One region of the Holtiella tumoricola genome, then DNA from elsewhere that is predicted to be linked to it. Evidence: predicted binding sites of a transcription regulator. Region 1 holds the regulator's gene; each other region holds the start of a gene.
What was found. The regulator Rex, encoded in region 1, represses fermentation and respiration genes when NADH is low (regulators of the CRP and FNR family bind a similar motif). The targets are predictions, from matches to a motif close to ATTGTTAANTANTTAACAAT.

Region 1 (8,343 bases):
TCAGCAAGTAACAGATAAAGAGGATAATAAATATGTAGTTAAGAATGTATTACCTGGGAATTATGTGGTACGTGTTGTCTTTCCTAATGAAATGTGTGGAGATTATGTAACGACTATTAATGTTCCTACAGAAACAGAAGTAATTGTACCTTATCAAACTGTAGAAGTAAGCGTAGAGTGTATGAGTGGTACAGTTGTAGAGCTAGGAGGAGAGCAACAAGTTAATAAAGATGGGGTTGTGTTATTTGAGAATGTATTAGAAGGGACATATCCTTTAAAGATTTATGATACATATGGTAATATTGAAACATATGAAGAGCCTATTAGTGTTTCACAAGAGAATAGAAGTTTCAATGTTGAAAAGTTTACACTTTCTACTTTAGGGAATGAAAGGCTTAAAAAGAGTGTTGATAATTTTTATAGTGCCTATATTGATGGAATTAAAAATCATGAAAGTAATTTTATCAATGATTTTGCTGTAGCAGAAATTAGTGCACATTTAATAGAAGAATTTGAAGCATGGTTTGTGGATGGAAAGAATTTAAAAGATGCTAGGATGGAAGTAGAAATTGAACAAATTAATATGAACAGTGAAGGTGTAGTAGAAGTAGAAACCCTTGAAGTTGTAAAAATGACTAATAAAGAAGCAGATGCAGGCGGAAAGATTTATGAAAGAGAATATCAAGTTACTTTAAAGTGGATTATGGAGCTTATTCGTGAGGGTGAAAGTTATAAATTGAAGGATAGAACCATAGCAGAAAGCCTTGTTTCTTATAAGGATAAAGATGGAAGATGGGTTGCTTATTAAAAATAGAAAAAACCATTGCACTTTTCTTAGAATTTGTTAGAATAAGGTTTGTATACATAGATACGCGTACCAAAAGGTGCGGGTAAGGAGGACAAAAGTGAGTTACAGTACAGCTGGAACAGACAAAGCTTCTTTAAGGGGAAGAGTATTTAATGCAATTAGAGAAGCTATTTTAGATGGGAGCTATAAGCCAGGGGATGTTTTACGTGAAAGTACAATAGCCAATGAACTAGGGGTAAGTAGAACACCTGTAAGAGAAGCGATTAGACAGCTAGAACTTGAAGGATTAGTACAATCTATTCCAAATAAAGAGACCGTTGTAGCAGGGATTACAGATGAAGATGTTGAAGATATTTATCTTATTAGATCAAGGTTAGAGGGGTTAGCAGCACGAAAAGCTGCAACAAAAATTACAGAAGAAGATTTAAAACAAATGGAAGAGATTCTAGCACTTACAGCTTTTTATGTTGAGAAGAATGAGTTTAATCAATTAAAAGAGTTAGATCATAAGTTCCATGATATTATTTATAATGCAACGCGTAGTAAGACGCTTAACCATATTTTATCGGATTTTCATCATTATGTACAAAAAGCAAGGAAGGCTTCTATTTCTACACCAGGTAGAGCTAAAGAGTCTTGGAAAGAGCATGAAGCTATCTATTTAGCACTTAAAGAACGAGATGGTGAAAAAGCGGAAAAACTTGTTGGACAACATATTAAAAACGTTGAATACAATATGCATATTAATACAAATGAATAATAAAAGGGCCTTGCAATGTCATGCAATGGCCCTTTTGGTTTAGTTTAAACTTTCCAGTTCTTCTGAAGTAGACTCCCAGTTAGCATAAAGCTCTGTAATATATATTTCAACTTCGGATTTTTTGTTCATGACTTCGCGAGATTTATCAGGGTTAGTATAGACTTCTTCTAGACAAAGTTGCTCATCTAATTCTAGAACGAGAGTTTCTTGAACTTCAATTTGACTTTCAATATCTTTAAGTGTTGTTTGAAGTTTTTTTATCCGATTTTGTAATTCCTTTTGTTTTTGCCAATCTTCTTTGGTAGAAGCTGTTGGAGAAGTAGTTGTAGATTGATGAGATAAATTTGTGCCAGTAGGGGCGTTTGTACTTACTGAATGAGAAGTAGAAAGTTCTTTTTTCTTTTCCATAAAGTAATCGTAGTCACCTAAATACATAGCCATATTATCTTTTGACATATCTAAAACTTTAGTAGCTGTTTGATTGATGAAGTAACGGTCGTGTGAAACATAAAGGATTGTACCTTCATATTGATTCAGTGCATTTTCAAGAACTTCTTTGGACATCATATCAAGGTGATTAGTTGGCTCATCAAGGATGAGGAAGTTAGCTTTTGAAAGCATGATCTTAGCAAGTGCAACACGGCCTTTTTCACCACCGCTAAGGGCATGAATAGGTTTAAAAACATCTTCACCTGTAAATAGGAAAGATGCCAACATGTTACGGATTTCAGTATTTGTAAGATCAGGAAACTCATTTTGAATTTCTTCTATAATACTAGCATGTTGATTTAGGGTAGCATGTTCTTGATCATAGTAACCAATGTATACATTGGTGCCAAGTGTAACTGTTCCAGTTGTAATAGCGCTTGTACCCATAATCATACGGAAAAGAGTGGTTTTACCAATTCCATTAGGACCTACAATAGCAACCTTCTCACCGCGTTTGATATCAAAGTTAATATGGCTAAAGAGTGCCCCATCTTCAAATGACTTAGATAATTCTTTAACAGTGAGGACATCGTTTCCACTAGTAATACGTGGTGTAAGTACTAGATTCATAGGCTTGTCATCTATGGTAGGTAGGTCCATAACTTCTATTTTATCTAAAAGTTTTTCACGGCTTCTTGCACGTTTGATAGATTTTTCTCGATTAAATTGACGAAGTTTAGCGATAACAGCACGTTGTTTGGCAATTTCTTGTTGCTGTTTTTCATATTGATGCATAGCTGCTTCATAGACTTTTTCACTTTCAATGATAAAGTTACTATAATTGCCATTATAGACCATAGCACGACCAAATTCTAAGTGAACGACTTTCGTTACAACACGATCAAGGAAGTAACGGTCATGAGAGATTACAAGAACTGCACCTTTGTAACTTCTTAAGTAATTTTCTAACCATTCTGTAGCTGCGATATCAAGATGGTTAGTTGGTTCGTCAAGAAGGAGAAGGCTAGGCTCTTCTAAAAGAAGCTTAGCAAGGGCAACACGTGTTTTTTGACCACCGGATAAAGTGGTAATGGGTTGATTATAAATTTCTTCTTTAAGGCCTAATCCTTTTAGAACACCTTTTACAAGACTTTTATATTCATAGCCCTTTTTATCTTCAAAAGTTATACGGAGTGCATCGTACGTATGGGTTAATTCCATAGAATGAGTACGAGAAATTTCTTCTTCCATTTGATGAAGCTTAGCTTCTAATGCAATGACCTCATCAAATACATGAAGTAATTCCTCATATACCGTATGAGTAGAATTAAACTGCATATTTTGTTCTAAGTAACCAATAGTGGATCCTTTTGCAAAAAATAGATCACCTTCATCAGGGTGAAGTTCCCCAGTTAAAATTCGGAATAAAGTTGTTTTGCCGGCCCCGTTATTTCCAACTAGGGCAACTTTTTCTGTATCTTCTATATGAAATGAAACATCTTTTAACACAAGTTCTTCGTTAAAAGACTTACGAATACCATGACAATTAGCAATCATAAGTGAACCTCCTCATTATTGTAGTTTCATATTAACAGAAAAACGACAAAAATAAAAGCTATGAATGAACTATGTAGATTGACAAAAAAAAAACTAAAATGCTATACTATAGAATAAGAGTAAAAAGAAGGAGGTAAAGATGTGACTGAAGAGAGAAAGATTTCAATGGCAGTAATTAGAAGATTGCCAAGGTACTATAGGTATTTAGGAGAATTGCTTGACAATGGCGTAACTAAAATATCTTCTAGAGAACTAAGTGAAAAAATGAAAGTTACAGCTTCTCAAATTAGGCAGGATCTTAACAACTTCGGCGGTTTCGGACAACAAGGATATGGATATAATGTTGAATATTTACACAAAGAGATCGGAAAAATATTAGGACTTGAAAATACACATAGTATGATTATTGTAGGGGTAGGGAATTTAGGACAGGCTCTTGCAAATTATACAAGCTTTGAAAAGCGTGGTTTTAATTTAATCGGATTATTTGATGTCAATCCAAGACTTGTAGGTATGAGTATTCGTGGAATAGAAGTTCTGGATATAGACAAAATGGAAGAGTTCGTTAAGGAACATAAAGTAGATATTGCTATTTTGACAATGCCTAAGACTAAAGTTAAAGAAACAGCCGAAAATCTGGCTAAATGGGGTGTAAGAGGTTTATGGAACTTCTCACCTGTAGATTTATTTGTACCAGACGGCGTACAAGTAGAAAATGTACATTTATCACATTCATTAATGACATTAGCTTACAGAATTAATGAATGTGAAGGTGAATAAAATCAATAACTTCCAAACTATATGGAAAGTCGTAAACTTAGAATGTTCGTCTATCATACGTTGAAAAATAACAGAGATAGATGGACATTTTTTTATACATTTATCTTAGAAAAAAGATAAGAATGATAGCAGAATATAATAAAAGAATTCCGAACATTTTTTTTGAAAAAATAAGTGGTTCTATATAAAATGAAGAAAAAATAGAACTATAAAGTCGATAGAAATGAAAAATGTTCGAAATTGTATTGACTTACGTAAGTTTACATTCTAATATAATAATTAGAGAAATTATTATAGGATTTTAAAAAAATAATTAAGAAAATAGATAGAGGGAAGCTAGAAAACTGTAGTTTTTCTCTTTTTTAGCGCCTAAAATATTTTAAAAATAGATTTAATATAAAAGGAGAGTCTTGCGTGATTACCATTAACCAGTATTTATTAGCAACTAGTTTAGAAGAAGCGTACGAAACGCTTGTAGCCAACAAGAAAAATGTTATTTTAGGGGGCATGCTATGGCTTAAAATGGGTAAACAAGCTGTACATACTGCTATTGATTTATCTAAACTTGGACTTGACCAAATTACAGAAACAGATGAATACATTGAAATCGGATGTATGACAAGCCTAAGACAGGTAGAAACAAGTAGGCTTTTACAAGAGCATTTTGATGGTATTGTAGCAAATTGTGTTAAGGACATTGTAGGAACACAATTTAGAAATGTTGCAACTATAGGTGGAAGTGTATTTGGAAGATTTGGTTTTTCAGATGTATTAACAGCACTGCTTGCTTTAGATACTTATGTGGAACTTTACAAAGGTGGTGTTATGCCTTTAGAAGACTTTGTAAATGCAAAGAGAAATAAAGATATACTTGTAAAAGTTATGATCCGAAAAAGTGATAGTAAAGCGAGCTATCATACTCAGCGCAATAGTGCAACAGATTTCCCAGTACTTGCAGTAGCTGTAAGTCAGGCTGATGAAGGCGTAAAAATTTCGGTAGGGGCAAGACCTCATAAAGCAAAACGTGCCTATGAAGCAGAAGCTTTATTACAAGGTGGTTTAACAGAATCTACAATTGAGGCGGCTGCACAAAAGGTTGTAGAGGAGTTAGATTTTGGGACTAACTTACGAGCAGGTGAAGCTTATCGCAAACAGTTAGCACAAGCATTAGTTAAAAGAGCTATAGATGAGATTAGAGCATAAGTGAGGAGAGCATCATGAAAATAAAAGTATGGATTAATAATAAAGTACATGAAAGAGAAATTGAAAGTGATTTACTCCTTATTGATTTCTTGCGTAGTGAAGGTTATTACAGTGTAAAACGTGGTTGTGATACAGCTAATTGTGGCTTATGTACAGTGTGGTTAGATGAAGTACCTGTTTTATCTTGCTCAACATTAGCAGCACGTGCAAATGGAAGAAAGGTGACAACATTAGAAGGGCTTGAAGAAGAAGTTAAAGTATTTGCAGAATTTATGGCTAATGAGGGTGCAGAACAATGTGGTTACTGTAGCCCAGGCTTTATTATGAACGTATTAGCAATGAAAAAAGAATTAGTTAATCCAACAGTAGATGAGATTAAACATTATTTAGCAGGAAACTTATGCCGTTGTACAGGTTATATGGGGCAAATGCGTGCTGTTGAGAAATTCTTGCATTCAGAGGAGGCATAAATATGAAGGTAGTCAATCAAAAGGTTGTAAAAGTAGATGCAATGGCTTTATTAACAGGTAAGCCTGTTTATACAGAAGATTTAATGCCAAAGGAATGTTTAGTTGTAAAAATATTAAGAAGCCCTCATGCCTATGCAAAAATTAAAAGTATTAATAAGCAAATCGCTTTAAAAGTGCCAGGAATTGAAGCTATTTATACATATGAAGATGTACCTCAAACAAGATTTACTTTAGCAGGGCAAACATATCCAGAGCCTAGTCCATATGATCGTCTTATTTTAGATGAATATGTAAGATATGTAGGAGATCCTGTAGCAATTATTGCTGGAACAAGTGAAAAAGCAGTAGATAAAGCACTTCGTATTATTAAAGTAGAATATGAAAAAATGGAACCTGTATTAGATATGGAAAAATCTATTGATCATCCTTCGGTAATCCATCCAGAAGATAACTATTCTTTAAACTTTGATATAGGTAATGAAGTTAAACGTAATATTTGTTCTTCAGGACATTTTGGACATGGAGATATTGAAGCTGCATGGTCAGAAAGTGATGTTATCGTAGAAGAAACTTATCATACAAAAGCCAATGCTCAAGCAATGATGGAACCTTTTAAAACATATACTTACTTAGATCACCAAAACAGATTAACAGTTGTAAGTAGTACACAAATTCCATTCCATTTAAGACATATTTTATCACGTGCATTAGAAATGCCAAAATCTAAAGTACGTATTATTAAGCCTCGTATTGGAGGTGGATTTGGTGCAAAGCAAACTGCTGCAAGTGAAATGTTTGCTGCATTTGTAACAATGAAAACAGGTAAGCCAGCAGGAATTGTTTTTACAAGAGAAGAGTGTTTTAGAGCATCTAATAGCCGCCATGAAATGAAAATTAAAGTTAAAATAGGTAGTGATAAAGAAGGGAATATTAAAGGGATTCAAATTTATACCCTTTCTAATGCAGGGGCATATGGTGAGCATGCATCTACAACTATTGGGCTTGTAGCACATAAAACAATGCCACTTTATAATAAAGCAAAGGCATATCTTTTTGATTATGATGTTGTTTATACCAATACAATGGGTGGTGGTGCCTTTAGAGGATATGGGGCTACTCAAGGAACTTTTGCAGTTGAAAGTACAGTCAACCAATTAGCAGAAAAATTGGGAATGGACCCAGTAGAACTTCGTCTTAAGAATATTGGTGAAGTTGGAGAAATCATGCCAGCTTACTATGGCGAAGAACTTAAGAGCACAAAACTTAAAGAGTGTCTTGAAAAAGGACGCGAGTTAATTGGATGGGAAGAAAAATATCCAAGTAAAGAAGTCAGTAAAGATAAAGTACGTTCAGTAGGTGTAGCGATGACTATGCAAGGATCAGCACTTGCAAATCTAGATGTATCAGCAGTAGAAATGCGACTTAATGATGATGGTTTCTACACACTTATGATAGGTGCAACAGATATGGGAACGGGTTGTGATACAATCCTTGCTCAGATTGCAGCAGAAGTTTTAGATTGTAATGTGGAACGTATTATAGTACCAGGCGTTGATACAGACTATTCACCATTTGATCCAGGTTCTTATGCATCTCGTACAACTTATTTAACGGGTATGTCGGTTATAAAAGCAAGTGAAATGCTAAGAGATAAAATGCTTGTAGCAGCGGCTACGTTTTTACAAGTATCAAAAGATGATATTACATTTGATGGTTACTTATTTGAGACAATAGATGGTGATAAAGTACTGACTTTAGACCAACTTGGTGCACAGCAAGTAGTAGGTGGAGAGTGTGATTATATATCTGTTACAACTGCTCATACAAGTCAAAGTTCACCACCACCATTTATGGCAGGTTTTGTGGAACTTGAATTAGATAAGCAAACAGGAAAGATAGAGTTAATTGATTATGTAGGTGTTGTAGACTGTGGAACAGTTATTAATAAAAATCTAGCAAGAATACAGGCTGAAGGTGGTATTGCACAAGGTATTGGTATGGCTATGTATGAAGATGTGAGGTACAATGCACAAGGTAAGATGATGAACAATAACTTTATGCAGTATAAAATTCCAACACGTCTTGATGTAGGAAATATTCGTGTAGACTTTGAAAGTAGCTATGAACCAACAGGTCCATTTGGAGCAAAATCAATAGGAGAGGTTGTAATCAATACACCATCTCCAGCTATAGCACATGCTGTATATAATGCTTCAAATGTTTATGTTACATCACTTCCAATTACACCAGAAAAGGTTTTAATGGGTATGCTAAATCAATAGATTAAAGGGAAAGCAGTGGAAATTACTCCACTGCTTTTTTATGTGGAAAAGTAC
Region 2 (8,343 bases), on a different contig from region 1:
ATCACATAGATTAAGTTGAGCCTGAATATCTGATGGATTAGAGGTAGGGGGTAACAATATAGGCATACCACCGGCTTTAAAAATAGCTTCTTCATAATCTTGATTATTATTAGTAGAGTAGCGGCCGCTATAGGCATTAGAGCGGAAAAGTAGATTGCTAGTAATACCGATAATAGGTTTTGGCATATTTAAAGCTCCTTCCTAAAATGGATAAATACTATATACTATGCAAAGGAGAAGAATAAATGCCTATTCAAACTATTCAAAAATAGACAAAGCAAAAAGAGGCACGCCTAACCTGATCGTGCCTCTTTGTGACTTTGAGGAAATTTATTTAAAGGAAACTATTTACCAAAGTAAGCTTTTTTGTAAAGCTCTTGTAATTCTACAACTTTTGGTAAACGTGGGTTAGCTGTTGTACATTGATCTTCGAATGCTTTGTAAGCAAGATCTTCTACTGCTGCCATGTATACTTTTTCTTCGATACCACAATCTTTGATTGTCATTGGAATGTTAAGTTCTTTCATAAGATCACGGATTGCTTTAACTAAAGATTGTACGCCTTCTTCTGGAGTAGAAGCTTTAAGTCCAAGAGCTTTAGCAATTTCAGCAAATTTTTCTGGAGCAATATATTTTTCATATTTAGGGAAGATAGCAAACTTACTTGGTGTTGTTTGACCATTGTATTCAACAACATGAGGAAGTAAGATAGCGTTTGCACGACCATGAGGAATATGGAACTCTGCACCTAATTTATGAGCCATTGAGTGGTTGATACCAAGGAATGCATTTGTAAATGCCATACCAGCGATACATGATGCATTATGCATTTTTTCACGAGCTACTGGATCTTTAGCTCCGAATTTGTATGAGCGTGGTAAGTATTCAAATACTAATTGAATTGCTTTAATTGCAAGTGCATCTGTGTAATCTGATGCAAGGATTGATACATAAGCTTCAATCGCATGTGTTAATACGTCAAGACCTGTATCTGCTGTTACAGAAGCTGGAACGCTCATAACGAATTCTGGATCAATGATCGCTACGTCTGGAGTTAACTCATAATCAGCAAGAGGGTATTTCATATTTTTAGATCTATCAGAGATAACTGCGAATGATGTTACTTCTGAACCTGTACCTGAAGTTGTTGGGATAGCTACGAATTTAGAGTTTTTACCCATTTTAGGGAACTTGTAAACACGTTTTCTAATATCTAAGAATTTTTGAGCCATACCTTCGAAGTCAGCTTCTGGGTGTTCGTAGAATAACCACATTGCTTTACCAGCATCCATTGCAGAACCACCACCAAGTGCAATGATTACGTCTGGTTTGAATGAACGCATCATATCAGCACCTTTTCTTACTGTTGTTAAGTCTGGATCTGGCTCAACATCGCTGAAGATTTCGATAGAAACTTTATTTTGATTTTTGTTTAATTGATATACTAATTTATCTACATAACCTAATTGAACCATCATTGGATCAGTTACGATCATTGCACGAGAGATTTCTGGCATTTTAGCAAGGTAAGCAATAGAACCTTGTTCGAAGTAGATTTTTTCTGGAATTTTGAACCATTGCATATTCACGCGTCTTTTCGCCACCCTTTTTTTGTTGATTAAGTTTGAAGCTGTAACGTTTGATGTAGTAGAGTTACGTCCGTATGAACCACATCCAAGTGTAAGTGATGGCATATTTGTATTGTAGATATCACCAATTGCACCATGTGTAGAAGGTGAGTTTACAATGATACGACCTGTTTTAAGTCTATCAGAAAAAGCATTAATAGTTGCTTGATCTGTTGAATGGATAACTGATGAGTGACCAAGACCACCAAGTTCAACCATTTGTGCAGCTTTTTCAATACCATCAGCAGCATCTTTAGCTTTGATTACAGCAAGTACTGGAGAAAGTTTTTCTCTTGAAAGTGGATACTCAGCACCTACACCTTCGATTTCACAACAAAGAACTTTAGTTTCTTTTGGAATTGTCACACCTGCAAGAGCAGCAATTTCATATGGGTATTTACCTACGATATCTGGGTTAACCATTTGTTTTTCAGGATTGATAACAACTGGTTCGATTTTTTTGATTTCTTCTTTAGTTGCAAAGTAGCAACCATGTTTTTTCATGTAAGCAATAGCTTTATCATATACAGGAGCTTCAATGATAGCAGCTTGTTCAGATGCACAAATCATACCATTATCGAATGATTTTGAAAGGATAAGGTCTGTAAGAGATCTTTCAAGTACAGCTGTTTTATCAATGAAAGCAGGTACGTTACCAGGACCTACACCAAGAGCTGGTTTACCAGCTGAGTATGCTGAACGAACCATTCCAGAACCACCAGTAGCAAGAATCATTGCAACACCTGGATGATTCATAAGAGCTGAAGTTGCTTCGATTGATGGATATTCAACCCATTGAATACAGTTTTCAGGAGCACCAGCAGCAATAGCAGCATCTCTTACTGTTTTAGCAGCTTCTACTGAACATTTTTGAGCTGATGGATGGAAACCAAAGATGATTGGGTTTCTTGTTTTCATTGAAATAATAGCTTTGAACATTGTTGTAGAAGTTGGGTTTGTAACAGGTGTAACCCCAGCAATAACACCGATTGGTTCTGCTACTTCCATGTAACCTTCATCTTCATTATCTTCAATAACACCTACAGTTTTATCATGTTTGATACTGTGATAAATGTATTCTGTTGCGAAAATGTTTTTTGTAACTTTATCTTCGAAAATACCACGACCAGTTTCTTCAACTGCCATTCTTGCAAGTTTCATTTGAGCTGCAAGACCAGCAAGTGCCATAGCTTTTGTGATTTCATCTACTTGTTCTTGATTAAGTTCCATAAATTGTTCAAGGGCAACGTTAGCTTTTTTTACAAGCTCGTCTACCATTACGTTAGCGTCGATAACTGGTGCTTTTTGTTCTTTTTTTTGATCTGCCATGATTAAAGCCTCCTTAGGGTATGTGTTTATATTTTAAGAAATAATCTGCTTGAAATAGTTTGCCTAATTAGGAATTAGCATATGCTTTTAAATTAGGCAAACATAGTTATAATTTTAACAAGGCGTGTTAAAAAATATAACTTAATCTGGACTTGATTAAGTTTTTGATTAAGAAATAATGCTGTTTACACTAGAATAATAACATGGGTTAGGGTAGGTGTCAATAAAAAGTGTTAAAAAAATAACGAAAAATTTTTTAGAAGGTATAAATTAATAGTTAGATAAAAAGTAGAACTATGTAAATACATGTATGAAAGTTATATAATATAAGGGAATTCAGCAGATCATTTGAAAAGGAGAATCCCATGACAGAAAAAGAAAAAATGTTAAAAGGTTTAGGCTATGATGCATCAGATAAAGAACTTACAGAAGATCGTACACGTGCAAGACAATTGTGCTATAAATTTAATCATCTCGAACCGGGTAACCATGAAGAAAGATTAGAGGTTTTACAAGAGCTTCTTCAAACAGAAGAAAATTTATATATGGAGCCTAACTTCTTTTGTGATTATGGATACAACATCAAAGTAGGAAAGAATTTTTATGCCAACTATAACTGTACTATACTAGATGTAAATACCGTAACTATTGGGGACAATGTTATGTTTGCTCCTAATGTACAAGTCTATACAGCGACCCATCCAGTGGAGGCAGACTTAAGAGTGAGTGGTATAGAAATGGGTTATCCTATTGTAATAGGAGATAATACTTGGATTGGTGGAGGAAGTATTATTTGTCCAGGTGTTACTATCGGTAAGAATGTTGTTATAGGAGCAGGGAGTGTAGTAACTAAAAATATTCCAGATGATGTAGTTGCAGTAGGAAATCCTTGCAAAGTGATAAGAAAGATTGAAAGTCAAACTGGAAAGTAAGTAATCGATGGTTCATGCTAAGGGGAAAGGCCTAAAGGCAAAAAAATAACCTAGACTTCGGGGGAGGAAATCTAGGTTGAGGGGGGATTTAGCGATGTACCTCACACTTGGTACAATGGTAGTATGGACCAAATAAAAAAGTTATATACACATTATTTAAAAAAAATATAAACAATATTCAGGTCTTGCATTTTGAATATGAATGGCATATAATGAAACAAATATGAAAACTTTCATTATATAGGTAAAATAACGTTGATGAGAGAAAAGCTTAAGATTTTGTTTTTAAGAGAGCTAGTGGATGGTGTGAACTAGTAAACAGACTTTAGTGTTCCGCTCTTTGAGTTGCTGGTGATGAGCCAGAAGGGAGTTGCCCTTTATAGCAATAAGAGGTCAGTTTATTTACTGATGAATGAAGGTGGCACCACGAGTATGCAATCGTCCTTTTATCTTTTTACGAGATAAAAGGGCGTTTTTTATTTTATTATTATTTTTATATTTACGAGGTGAAAGATATGTTAGATATTAAAAGACTACGTAGCGATTTTGAAGGCGTAAAAGCAGCATTAGCTAAGAGAAGTGGTAACTATGACTTAGAAGGATTCTTAGAATTAGATACTAAAAGACGTGAACTTCTTGCAGAAGTAGAAGTACTTAAAAACAAACAAAATGTTGTATCAAAACAAGTCCCAGTTATGAAAAAAGAAGGTAAAGATGTTACAGCTGTACTTGCTGAAATGAAAGAGCTATCAGATGAAATCAAAGGTATTGATCAAAAAGTTAAAGAAGTAGATGATACACTCCAAAACATTCTTCTTACACTTCCAAACTTACCAAACCCACAAGTTCCAGAAGGTGCTAGTGATGAAGATAACATCGAACTTAGAAGAGTTGGGGATGTTAGAGAATTTGATTTCGAAATTAAACCACACTGGGATCTTGGTGAAGGTTTAGATATTCTTGATTTTGAAAAAGGAGCAAAAGTAACAGGTGCTCGTTTTACATTCTATAAAGGTTTAGGTGCTAGACTTGAACGTGCAATCATGAACTTCATGCTTGATATGCATGTAGACAAACATGGTTATACAGAAGTATTCCCACCATTCATGGTTAACCGTGCAAGTATGACAGGTACAGGTCAGCTTCCAAAATTTGAAGAAGATGCTTTCAAAGTACAAGGTACAGATTACTTCTTAGTACCAACAGCTGAAGTACCAGTAACAAATATGTACAGAGATCAAATCTTAGATGGTAAAGACCTTACAATCAAACACTGTGCTTACACAGCATGCTTTAGAGCAGAGGCTGGTTCAGCAGGTCGTGATACAAGAGGGATCATCCGTCAACACCAATTCAATAAAGTAGAAATGGTTAAATTCGCTAGACCAGAAAACTCATATGAAGAACTTGAAACACTTACAAATGATGCTGAAGGTATCTTACAAGCATTAGGTCTTCCATACCGTGTTGTTAGACTTTGTACAGGAGACTTAGGATTCAGTTCAGCAATGACATATGATATTGAAGTTTGGATGCCAAGCTACGGTCGTTATGTAGAAATCTCAAGCTGTTCTAACTTCGAAGACTTCCAAGCTAGACGTGCAAACATTAAGTTTAAAGATAATATTAAAGATAAAGCACAATTCATCCACACATTAAATGGTAGTGGTCTTGCAGTAGGTCGTACAACAGCTGCAATCTTAGAAAACTTCCAACAAGAAGATGGGTCAGTTATTATCCCAGAAGCACTTCGTCCATACATGGGTGGTGCTAAGCGTATTACAAAATAGATTTTAAAGAAAGAGCTGTCATAAGACAGCTCTTTTTTATTTATTTAAAGTTACGGAAAATCCCCCAGATAAGATAGAGAATGAGTGATGTAAGGAGAAAGCCTAGATAAGTTAAACGGAGCTTATTAAAGTTTCTTAGGTTGAATGGTATCATATAGAGAATGAGCCCAAGAAGAAAAGTAATATAGATTAGTGTAACAGGAAGCCAATGGGACATATTAGGATTCCTTTCTATTCAATAAGTTAATGAAGAAAAGTAAAAGAGAACTTTGATTCCTGCTAAAGAAGTGGTTAGCTATGATGGTATAACTATCTTGTAGGACAAGGAAAGCCATAATAGGATAAACACTTAGAGTTAAGACAGGGTTGTAGCTATAGGCTTGTTGAAACTGAAAGGTAATAAAATGTATAAAGGAGCGTGTTCCACCACACATAGGGCATAAGAGATTGTAATGAGTATACCAGTAGCAGATACTTTCGTTTGCTAGAGAAGTATGTGATGCGATAAAGCCAAGTGGAATGATAAGAAGGTAGCAGAATAAACGTAGCAGATGCAAATTAACACTCCTTTCTTAATAATTTAGTTAATAATAATTAAGAATGTTTAATGATTGATTAGTCTAAAAATAATTGCAACTTATCTTTAACTATAATACAATAAAATCATGTAAAGGGGGAGATAAAATGGATGAATACAATCACACGAACCAAGATGGTAAAGACCCTAACCAAGTTAACTATACACCTGTAGCACCTGAGCATACTAATAATTATCAACAACCTAGACCACCTATAAATGGACCTTATAATGGATATCAAGCAGTAACACCTAATAATGAAGGCATAGGCTTTGGAATTGCCAGTTTAGTACTAGGGATTGTAAGTCTTATTAGCTGTTGCATTATTCCTTTCATTGGAGTTATTCCCTCTATTGCAGCGATTATTTTTGGGGTTTTAGGATTAAAGTATCCATCAAGTAAAGGCATGTCTATTGCAGGTATTGTCCTAGGTGGAATCGGAATTGCACTTTGTGGAGGGCTATTCCTTATTGTGATGTTAGGAATAGTAGTAGGACTATAAGAAAGAGATAAAGTAATGAAAAAGATAACGAAATATAAGCTTATATTAGCTAGTGCATTTCTAATATTAGGACCATTAATGTTAAAGGGAGTAGGGATACTTAGTAATAACCAAACTACTTGTATATTTGATACATTAGGCAGCAAATGTTTAGGGTGTAATATTAGAGCAGCATTATTCCAACTGAGCAGAGGGAATATGTTAGAGGCATTTAGACTAAATCCATTAGTGTATGTATGGATTATAATAGCTCTAAGCATTGTACTAAGTGAGCTTTATATGGTGATCAGAAAAATTATAAATAGACAATATGATAAAGAAAGTTTGTTAGATTGGATTATTAAGAAAATGTTTAAAGGTATAACCTTTTAAGGAGGAATAAGTATGAATTGTCCAAACTGTGGAGCAGAAGTAAGAGATGTTGATCGTTTTTGTGGAAGATGTGGTGCTGAAATTAGAAAAGAGGCAGGCGAAGCAAGCTATCAACAAACAAATTATCAAGAAGGTAGTCAGCAACAAGGAACGTATCAACAAACAAACTACCAACAACCTTATCAACCACTTGATACACGTAAATCTAGACTTGTTGCAGGGATTTTACAACTTGTTTTAGGATGGGGTGGCGTAGGCCGTTTCTATTTAGGTTATAATTCAATTGCTATTGCACAAATATTAGTAACTATATTTACATGTGGTATTGGCGCTATTTGGCCATTTGTAGATTCTATTTTAATTTTAGCTGGGCAAGTGCAAACAGATGCAGATGGTGTACCACTTAAAGATTGATAAAGATAAAAGGGATGTAGCCTATAGGCTACATCCCTTTTAATTTGTAATTAACGTATCAGTTAAAATAGAATCTCCGATTAACTGAGTGAGATAAATACACTCTTCTATGGTAAGAGGTGTTTGACTTTGATCTTTTTGTATAAACTTTACACCTTGCTCTATATGAGGCCATTCAAGGTCTAAAGAACCAGCTATTTGCTTGAAGAGACGAATACTCTCACTACGTGTAATGGGTTGGTTAAATTTAAATGGTCCAGTACTATTAGTAGGCATATATTCAGTTACAACAGATTTTAAAGCATAAGGAAGCATGTTCTCAATCATAGTAAGAAATTCATTAGCAGAGGCTTTATCCATATAGCTTTTAGCAGAAGGTTTAATCCACTTATTTGATAGAGCATGTTGAACATAAGGTGCAGACCAGTCAGAATAGGAAACATTTTTAACACCTACATTATGATTGGCATCACTTACAAATTCAAAGTTTTCTGCGCCATATTCAAAGAGGGTATTAATATCTTCAAAGTAAGTTGGATACCCAGACTTCATAACAACAGCAATAAGCTCTAAGTCGCCATATTGTGCCTTGGCAACAAGTGTACGTCCTGCAGGGGTATGATAACCTGTCTTAGCAGCCAGTACATTCTCATTAAAATAAGGAGACCCTTCTTTAAAGAATTGGGCTGTATGAGAAAGAGGAAGTGTTTTACCTGAATTAATAATATTAAAATTATATTTAGGTGTTCCGGCAATTTCACATAATACTGGATCCTCAAAAGCAGCAGCAGTAATTAA
Region 3 (8,343 bases), on a different contig from region 1:
AGTTTTGAACGTGTAGCAGGGGGAGCACCAGCTAATGTATGTGCAGCAATTTCTAAGTTAGGTGGAGAAGCTAAATTTATTTCTCAATTAGGTAAAGATGCCTTTGGAGACTATATTATAGAGGTATTAGAAGAAGCAGGTGTAGGATGTGAGTATGTTCTAAGAACAAATAAAGCAGGCACAGGACTTGCATTTGTATCCTTAAAAGAAGATGGTAATAGAGATTTTTCTTTCTACCGTAATCCAAGTGCGGATATGTTATTAGAAGCAAATGAGATTAAAGAAGAATGGTTTGAAGAGTGCTATGGTTTACATTTTTGTTCAGTAGATTTAGTGGAATCACCAATGAAATCAGCTCATAAAAAAGCTATTAACAGTGTATTAGCACATGGTGGAATTATAAGTTTTGATCCTAATGTACGTTTACCATTATGGGAATCAGAAGAGGCGTGCCGACAAGCAATATTAGAATTTTTACCCTATGCTCATATTATTAAAGTTTCAGACGAGGAACTTGAATTTATTACGGGATTTGACAAAATAGAAGATGCACTTCCTGACTTATTTAAGGGAAATAGAGAAATCATAATTTATACAAAAGGTGGAGATGGTGCTGAAATTTATACAAGAAACAAGAAAGCACATGTCCCAGGAAATAAATTGAATGTAGTAGATACGACAGGAGCAGGTGATTCTTTTATTGGTGCATTTTTATTTATGTTACTTAATAATCAAGTAGATCAAGGAGCACTAGGAACACTTAATGAAGAAGAACTAGTAGACTACTTAAGTTTTGCAAATGATTATGCAGGATACAGTACATTAGGAAAAGGTGCTATTGGATCGTATGCAACATTAGAAGAAATTATAAAGTTTAGAGCAAAAAAATAATATTATAAATGAAAAGGCTATTTAATTAGTAAATTCTAATTAGATAGCCTTTTTCATAATTCATTATTGAGCAGTTGATAAAGCCATATTAACAGCTTCAAATACAGCTGAACTTGAGTTAGAAGCACCTGTTACAGCGTCAATACCTTCTGTAGATTGGCTGTAGATAATGCTTGGAATTAAATCATTTTGAATAGACATAAAGATTGTAGATGTTTCATGATGTTCAAGTACTTCAATTGTATCAATGAAACCATCTTTTACAGTAACTTCGACTGAAATTTTGCCATTATTTCCTGTTGCTTCACCTTGGTATGTACCATCTTTATATTGAGGTTTAGCTTCTTCATTAATTTTTGGTTGGTCAGCTTTATCTGTTTCAGTAGAAGTAGTAGCAGCACCGATAAAGTTATTATCAGACTTAGCAAGTGCAGCAGCATTTGTACCAGCTTCACGACCAAATACGATAATATCAGCTAAAGCATTTCCACCTAAACGTTCAGCACCATGTACACCACCAGTTACTTCACCAGCAGCAAATAGGCCATTTATTGGATTACCTTCTTTATTAATAACTTGTGCATCAGTGTTAATTTTGATACCGCCCATTGTATGATGAACACCAGGAGCCATAGGAATAGCATAGTAAGGTGCTTTAGTGAAAGGAATTTCCATGCCTGCACTACGATTAAATGCAGAATCTGTACCACTTTCTACAGCTTTATTCCATGTATCAATGGTTGTTTTAAGTGTAGTACCATCCATGTTAAGTGCACTAGCAAGTGCTTCAGGTGTTTCACCTTCTACTGTTAGGCCTTGAGCTACATATTTTTCAATAGCTTTTAAGCTTTCACGAACAGTTTGATCAAAGACTAAGTAAGCAGAACCACCCTCTTGTTCTAAGATAGCAGCAGATACTTTGTCACGAGTGGACATTTCATCTGTGAAACGCTCACCTTTGGCATTTACAAGGATAGCTCCGTTACCACGAACAGCTTCAGTAATAAGTGCTGCAGTTTCTGTATGTACTGTTGGATGAATCTGAATTTGCTCAATATCTGTTAAGTCTGCACCAAGTGCTTCAGCAAGAATAATACCATCACCAGTTGCACCAGGTTGATTTGTTGAAATAAAACCATCTAATTGTGGTTGGTATTGTGTATAAAGTTCTGGGTTGTTACCAAAACCACCAGAAGCAATAATAACTGCATCTGCTTTAATTGTATAATTTACTTTTTCTCCGTTTACAGTTTCAATTGCTTTAATCCCTGTTACTTTATCGTTTTCATAAATAACTTCTGTAGTTTCTGTATTAAGCATTGTTGTAATGTTACGGCTGGTTGTATTTTGGAAAAGTACATTAACTAAGTGGTCACCAACAGGAGCACCACCAGTAGGCCTATGAGCACGCTTAAATGATGCACCACCTAAAGAACCTACATCAGAAAGGTCTGCACCTAAATCTGTAAGCCATGCTATAGCTGGAGCTGCATTTTCTGTCATAAACTTAACAAGTTCAGGGTCATTAAGTTCTTCTCCACCTTTCATTGTATCAGCGAAGTGAACTTCTACTGTATCTTCAATACCAGCTTCTTTTTGGAAAGCTGTACCAGCAGCATTAATACCACCAGTTGCACGAGCAGTATTTCCTCCTACGAATGGCATTTTCTCAACAATAATAACATTTGCGCCTGCATCATGGGCTTCAATAGCAGCGCTTAATCCGCCACCACCAGCACCAATTACAATAACATCTGTTTCAAGGATATTTTCCTCAGATGATTCAGTTGTCTCAGTTTTGATTTCAGTTTGTGTGCCAGAAGGTGCATTTGCACATCCAGCTAATAGGGATACTGATAAACCTAAGCAAGCTACTAGTGATAAAAGTTTTTTTATCTTCATGTTGTCTCTCCCTTTAATAAAAATTTAACAATAAAAGTATAACATAAGTTATTTATAGATAAAATAGGATTACATAAAATGGCAAAAGTAAAAATAATTAGGTATTAGTTTAAAAATATAGAAGAAAAGGTATGGAGTACTTATAAAAGTCTTAAAATAATTTTATTAATAATTTTATAAAAAATAATAAAAAATATTGATTTTATTTATAGGTAGGATTATAATAAGTAAAGAAGTTAAGCATGGCCCATTGGTCAAGAGGTCAAGACGTCACCCTCTCACGGTGAAATCATGGGTTCAATTCCCGTATGGGTCATAACAAAAAGGAGATTATGAGTGATATCACTCATAATCTCCTTTTTGCTATATCAATAGATATTTTTTTAGTAATCTTAATAAATAGGAAATCTATTATTAATATTATAGGATAAAAATAAAGAATTAAATATTTTTGAATAAAAAATACAGAAATTATATGTATAAAAGTATATTTATATAATACTGTAATTAAATTCATATCCCTTTTAGAGGGAAGTTTTTGGCAATACTCACGATTTCATTACCCAAATCAAATTGTAACTAGATTTTTTTACTAGAAAATGACATAATAGAGTTGAAAAAATATGAGGAGGGCATACTATGGATTTTAAACAAGGGTACAATAGATGGCTTACAGAAGAAAAAGTGGAAGCAGGTTTAAAAGCTGAATTAGAGCAACTAACTGATGAAAAGGAAATAGAAGATAGATTTTATAAAAATCTTGAATTTGGTACAGGCGGTTTACGTGGTAAAATTGCTGCAGGTAGCAACCGTATGAACGTACATACAGTAGGAAAAGCAACTCAAGGATTAGCTACATATTTATTAAAACATAAAAAGCAACCAAGTATAGCAATTGCCTACGATTCAAGAAATATGAGTAAGGAATTTGCAGATACAGCAGCTAGTGTACTTGCTGCGAATGGGGTGAAAGTATTTCTTTATCCATCATTAAGACCAACACCAATGCTTTCATACACTGTAAGACATTTAGAAACTGATGCAGGTATCGTTATTACAGCATCTCATAATCCTAAAATTTATAATGGATATAAAGTATATGGTAATGATGGTGGACAAATCACAGATGAAGTAGCAAAAGAAATTTTAAACTTTATTGATGAAACAGATGTATTTGATGGTGTACATACAATGTGCTTAAAAGAAGCAGAAGAAAAAGGTTTACTCGAATACATAACAGAAGAAGTAGATAAAGCTTATTACAATAAGGTAGCAACTTTATGCATCCGTAAAGACCTTATTAAAGAAAAAGCTTCAGGGCTTAAAATCATTTATACACCAATACATGGTAGTGGTAATATTCCAGTACGTACAATGCTTAAAAAATTAGGCTATGAACAAGTAGATGTTGTAAAAGAACAAGAATTACCAGATGGTAACTTCCCAACAGCACCATACCCAAATCCAGAAGATAAAGCAGTATTTGAACTTGCTATTGAAATGGCAAAACAAACAGAGCCAGATTTAATTTTTGGTACTGATCCAGACTGTGACCGTATTGGGGTTGTAGTAAAAGAAAGTGCAACAAGCTATAAAGTATTAACAGGAAACCAAGTAGGTATTCTTTTAAGCGATTACATCTTAAATGCACGTCGTGAGATGGGGCTTTTAAGTGAACAAGATACTATTGTTAAAACAATTGTAACTTCAGATATGGTAAAACCTATTGCTGCTCATTATGGAACACAAGTTATGGACGTTTTAACAGGCTTTAAATATATTGGGGAAAAGATTAAAGAGTTTGGAGAAACAGGTGCAAATAATTTTGTATTTGGATATGAAGAAAGCTATGGTTATTTATCAGGTGAGTTTGTACGTGATAAAGATGCTGTTATTGCTTCTGTTCTTATTGCAGAGATGGCACTTTACTATAAAGAGCAAGGCAAAAATCTTTACGAAGCGCTTGAAGACTTATTCCAACAATATGGTTACTATAGAGAAGACCTCATTTCAGTAGAAATGGAAGGAAAAGATGGACAAGAAAAAATAGCTGCTATCTTAAGTGCACTTCGTGACAATACACCAGTAGATGTAAATGGTGTGAAAATAGCAACTGTAGAAGATTATAAACTTTCTACAAGATATAACTGCTTAGAAGGAACACAAGAAACAATTTATTTACCAACTTCGAATGTTATGAAATTTATTTTAGAAGATGGTAACTGGTTTGTTGTAAGACCTTCAGGAACAGAACCAAAAATGAAAATTTACCTTTCAATCATTGGTAAAGATTTAGAAGATGCAAATGTAGTACTTAATAATTTCAAAAAACAAGTTTTAGCAGTTATAGGTGTAAATTAAATAAAAATAAAGGACTAGGGAAATCATTAAAGTGAGGAACCTAGTTCTCTTTTTTTATAAGGAACCAATAGGACAATTTTATAAATTATTGATGGCAATGCTGTGACAAAATAAGGAGGAAAAAGAATGAGATATGTTATTGTATGTGAAGTAGGAGGGGAAGGGGGGAGATTTAATAATCAACTTCGAAAAGAAGTATATGAAAAGTTAGGAGCAAAATCATCTACCTTACCAGCTCATTTTACTATTAAGGCACCTTTTGAATATGATGGCATTCCAAATGATTTAGATATGAAGCTGGAACAATTTTGTAAGCATGAAAAGGCAGCACCATTTAGATTAGAAGGATATAATCACTTTGATGATCGTGTTATTTATATGGATGTAGTCATGTCTAAAGAGGGAAAAGCATTACATGATAGGTTAATTGATACACTAGAAGAGTTACCTTATCTAACATTTGATAAAAAGGATGGTAAGGATAAGGTCTTTCATGTAACAGTTTCATCTAAGAAAATTCAACCTATTTACTCTAAGTTATGGGATTATGTTCATCAATACCCTTGCCAATTTGAATGTAGTTTTGATAACATAACTTTATATAAATGGGAAGAACATAAATGGGTAGTTCATAAAGCCTATCATATATCAAAATAGAAGAGAGAAAAGAAAAGGTTATTACAGGGATTTAGATTATATTTTCTGTAATAGCCTTTTCTTATTTTAATTATTAGAAAAATATTAGATATAAGTTGACTTATGATATTATACATCATATAATATTGAAGAATTAATAATATAAGACGGTTTATAGGGACTAAAGAGGAGGTAGTATTTGTGGCAATTCCATTAAGTGGTAGTTTGCTAGATGCTTGTGTATTAGCTGTAGTACGTAAAGGGGACGTATATGGTTATAGACTCACACAAGAGGTAAGAGAAGCATTAGAAATATCAGAGTCAACATTATATCCAGTACTTAGAAGGTTACAAAAAGAAGGATGTTTATGCACATATGATGAACCTTATCAAGGGCGAAATAGAAGGTATTATCAAATAACAGAATTAGGGCATGCAAAGTACGATGCCTTTTTAGAAGAATGGACAATGTACAAAGATAAAGTAGATAGGGTATTGATGGGAGGAAATAATAATGAATAAAGAAGAATTTCTAAGAATCCTAGAACAAAATTTATATAAGTTACCATTGGAAGAACGCGAATCAGCAATGCAATATTATGAAGAATACTTAGAAGAAGCTGGTGTAGAGCATGAGCAAGAAGCTATAGCTGCATTAGGGAACCCAGCTCAAATAGCTAAACAATTGCTGGCTGATTTCGTAGTAAAAGAAGCAGAAGTAAAATCCATGAAACCAAAACAAAGTTTTCAAGCGCTTTGGATTGTTATAGTAGCATTATTTGCTAGCCCAATTGCATTTCCACTTGCAATAGCAATTGCAGCAGTAGGATTTGCAGCAGTTGTAACAATGATTGCTTTAATTTTTTCAGGGTGTTTAGTAGCAATTGTAATGTTAGGAACATCTTTGATTTGTGGCGTAGTAGGAATTGGGGCATTATTTGTTCAGCCAGCAACAGGTGCAGTTTTTCTTGGCGCAGCATGTACACTTCTTGGTATAGGCATATTATCAGGTGTACTTATGTATGTAGTAGTAGGTAAAGGTATACCTATGATTATAAGAGGAATTAGTAACTTATGCAGTAAAGCGAAAAGGAGGAATGCGGTATGTTAAAAAAGTCAACACTTATTGTATTAGCAGTATGCCTTATTGTTGGAGGAATAGGGATAAGTGTAGCAGGCCTTGCATTAGGGGGGAAAAGCTCACTTTATTCTGATGATACAGGGATACATTTTAGAGGATGGAACGAAGAGGTAGGATATAGAAGTGATAGAAATGATTTAGAGGTTATTCGTACACAAGCTTTTAATGGAGATGTTAAAAGTGTGGAGCGTTTTAGTAAGATAGATGTAACAAGTGGAACAGTAGCTATTAATATTCAAGAAGGTAATGACTACGCTATTCGTATGAATGTAGGTTCAAAGGTAGAGCTTAATTATGGGGTAAGAGGTGATACACTTTATATTGAACAAGAAGGCGACAAGATGAAGTGGGGTTTATTTGGTAATCATTCAATGTCTGAATATAGTGGGGAAATTGTGATTACGATACCAAGTGGAACAAAGTTAGAAAAGACAACTGTTATGTTAGGTGTAGGAGAAGGGAACTTTAAAAATATTACAACAGAAAAGTTCAATCTTATAGCGGGTGTAGCAAGTACTAATATTGAAGGCCTTAATACAGCATATGCTTCTATAGAAGGTGGTGTTGGGGAGGTTAATTTAGAAGGAAGTAATCTTGGAGAAGCTAAAATTACAATGGGTGTTGGAAGTGTAAGAATAGAGACTGCTCTTGAAAGTGATATGGAAATAGAAGGCGGACTAGGTGACTTAGAGATTATATTAGAGGGTAGAGAAGAAGATTATAACTACCAAATTTCAAGAGGTGCTGGAGAAATTGAAATTAATGACCAGCATTATAATGGTTTAGGTGATGTGAATATCCTTAATAGAAGTGACCAAACAATAGATATTAAAGCTGGTATTGGAAGTATTAAAATTGCAACAAGATAGAGTAACCAAGGAGCTAATGCAAAAATGACTGCAATGGCTCCTTAGTTGTTTGTAGTAGAAAGGAAGAAGAGAATATGAGTTTTTTAATAGGACTATGTATAGTGACAGTATTAATAGGGATAGCTGTATTATACGGATTAGTTAAACTAAAAAGCGCTAATAAGTTAATATTTTATTTAGTATTAGGTGGACTAGCAATCATTGTTATATTGGGTTTATACAATGGATTAGTGATAAGAAAATATCAAGTATCTACACATAAATTCAAGTTAGAACAACCTATAAAAATAGCCTTATTAACGGATCTGCATAGTTATAACTATGGGAAGGAACAAGAAAAGTTATTAGAGAAACTTAATGAACAAGAGCCTGACCTTATTTTACTAAGTGGGGATATTGTAGATGATGAAGAGCCTATTACGGGTGTTACTTATCTTTTAGAAGGATTACAAAATACAGTACCTATTTATTATGTAACAGGAAATCATGAATACTGGACAGGAGAAATAGAACAGATTAAAACTTTTCTAGAAAGTTATGGTG

Region 2: the regulator Rex is predicted to act here: its motif matches at 3,060-3,079, upstream of adhE (bifunctional acetaldehyde-CoA/alcohol dehydrogenase).
Region 3: the regulator Rex is predicted to act here: its motif matches at 2,806-2,825, upstream of PBV87_RS02070 (flavocytochrome c).

What each region holds. Positions count from the first base shown of each region.
Region 1 is NZ_JAQIFT010000007.1:66,855-75,197, forward strand. Features, by position in the region: gene PBV87_RS01105 (zinc ribbon domain-containing protein) at 1-808, shown strand, start outside; gene PBV87_RS01110 (GntR family transcriptional regulator) at 906-1,568, shown strand; gene PBV87_RS01115 (ABC-F family ATP-binding cassette domain-containing protein) at 1,608-3,554, opposite strand; gene PBV87_RS01120 (redox-sensing transcriptional repressor Rex) at 3,696-4,334, shown strand; gene PBV87_RS01125 (FAD binding domain-containing protein) at 4,749-5,537, shown strand; gene PBV87_RS01130 ((2Fe-2S)-binding protein) at 5,552-6,007, shown strand; gene PBV87_RS01135 (xanthine dehydrogenase family protein molybdopterin-binding subunit) at 6,010-8,289, shown strand.
Region 2 is NZ_JAQIFT010000014.1:98,323-106,665, reverse strand. Features, by position in the region: gene PBV87_RS03495 (gamma-glutamyl-gamma-aminobutyrate hydrolase family protein) at 1-186, opposite strand, end outside; gene adhE (bifunctional acetaldehyde-CoA/alcohol dehydrogenase) at 345-2,957, opposite strand; gene PBV87_RS03485 (sugar O-acetyltransferase) at 3,323-3,889, shown strand; T-box leader at 4,136-4,338, shown strand; gene serS (serine--tRNA ligase) at 4,405-5,679, shown strand; gene PBV87_RS23025 (DUF2752 domain-containing protein) at 5,898-6,236, opposite strand; gene PBV87_RS03475 (DUF4190 domain-containing protein) at 6,364-6,759, shown strand; gene PBV87_RS03470 (DUF2752 domain-containing protein) at 6,775-7,131, shown strand; gene PBV87_RS03465 (zinc-ribbon domain and TM2 domain-containing protein) at 7,144-7,545, shown strand; gene PBV87_RS03460 (D-alanyl-D-alanine carboxypeptidase family protein) at 7,585-8,343, opposite strand, start outside.
Region 3 is NZ_JAQIFT010000010.1:126,850-135,192, reverse strand. Features, by position in the region: gene PBV87_RS02075 (carbohydrate kinase family protein) at 1-891, shown strand, start outside; gene PBV87_RS02070 (flavocytochrome c) at 955-2,793, opposite strand; tRNA gene PBV87_RS02065 (tRNA-Glu) at 3,038-3,109, shown strand; gene PBV87_RS02060 (phospho-sugar mutase) at 3,433-5,154, shown strand; gene PBV87_RS02055 (2'-5' RNA ligase family protein) at 5,281-5,811, shown strand; gene PBV87_RS02050 (PadR family transcriptional regulator) at 5,992-6,312, shown strand; gene PBV87_RS02045 (DUF1700 domain-containing protein) at 6,305-6,901, shown strand; gene PBV87_RS02040 (DUF4097 family beta strand repeat-containing protein) at 6,895-7,800, shown strand; gene PBV87_RS02035 (metallophosphoesterase) at 7,875-8,343, shown strand, end outside.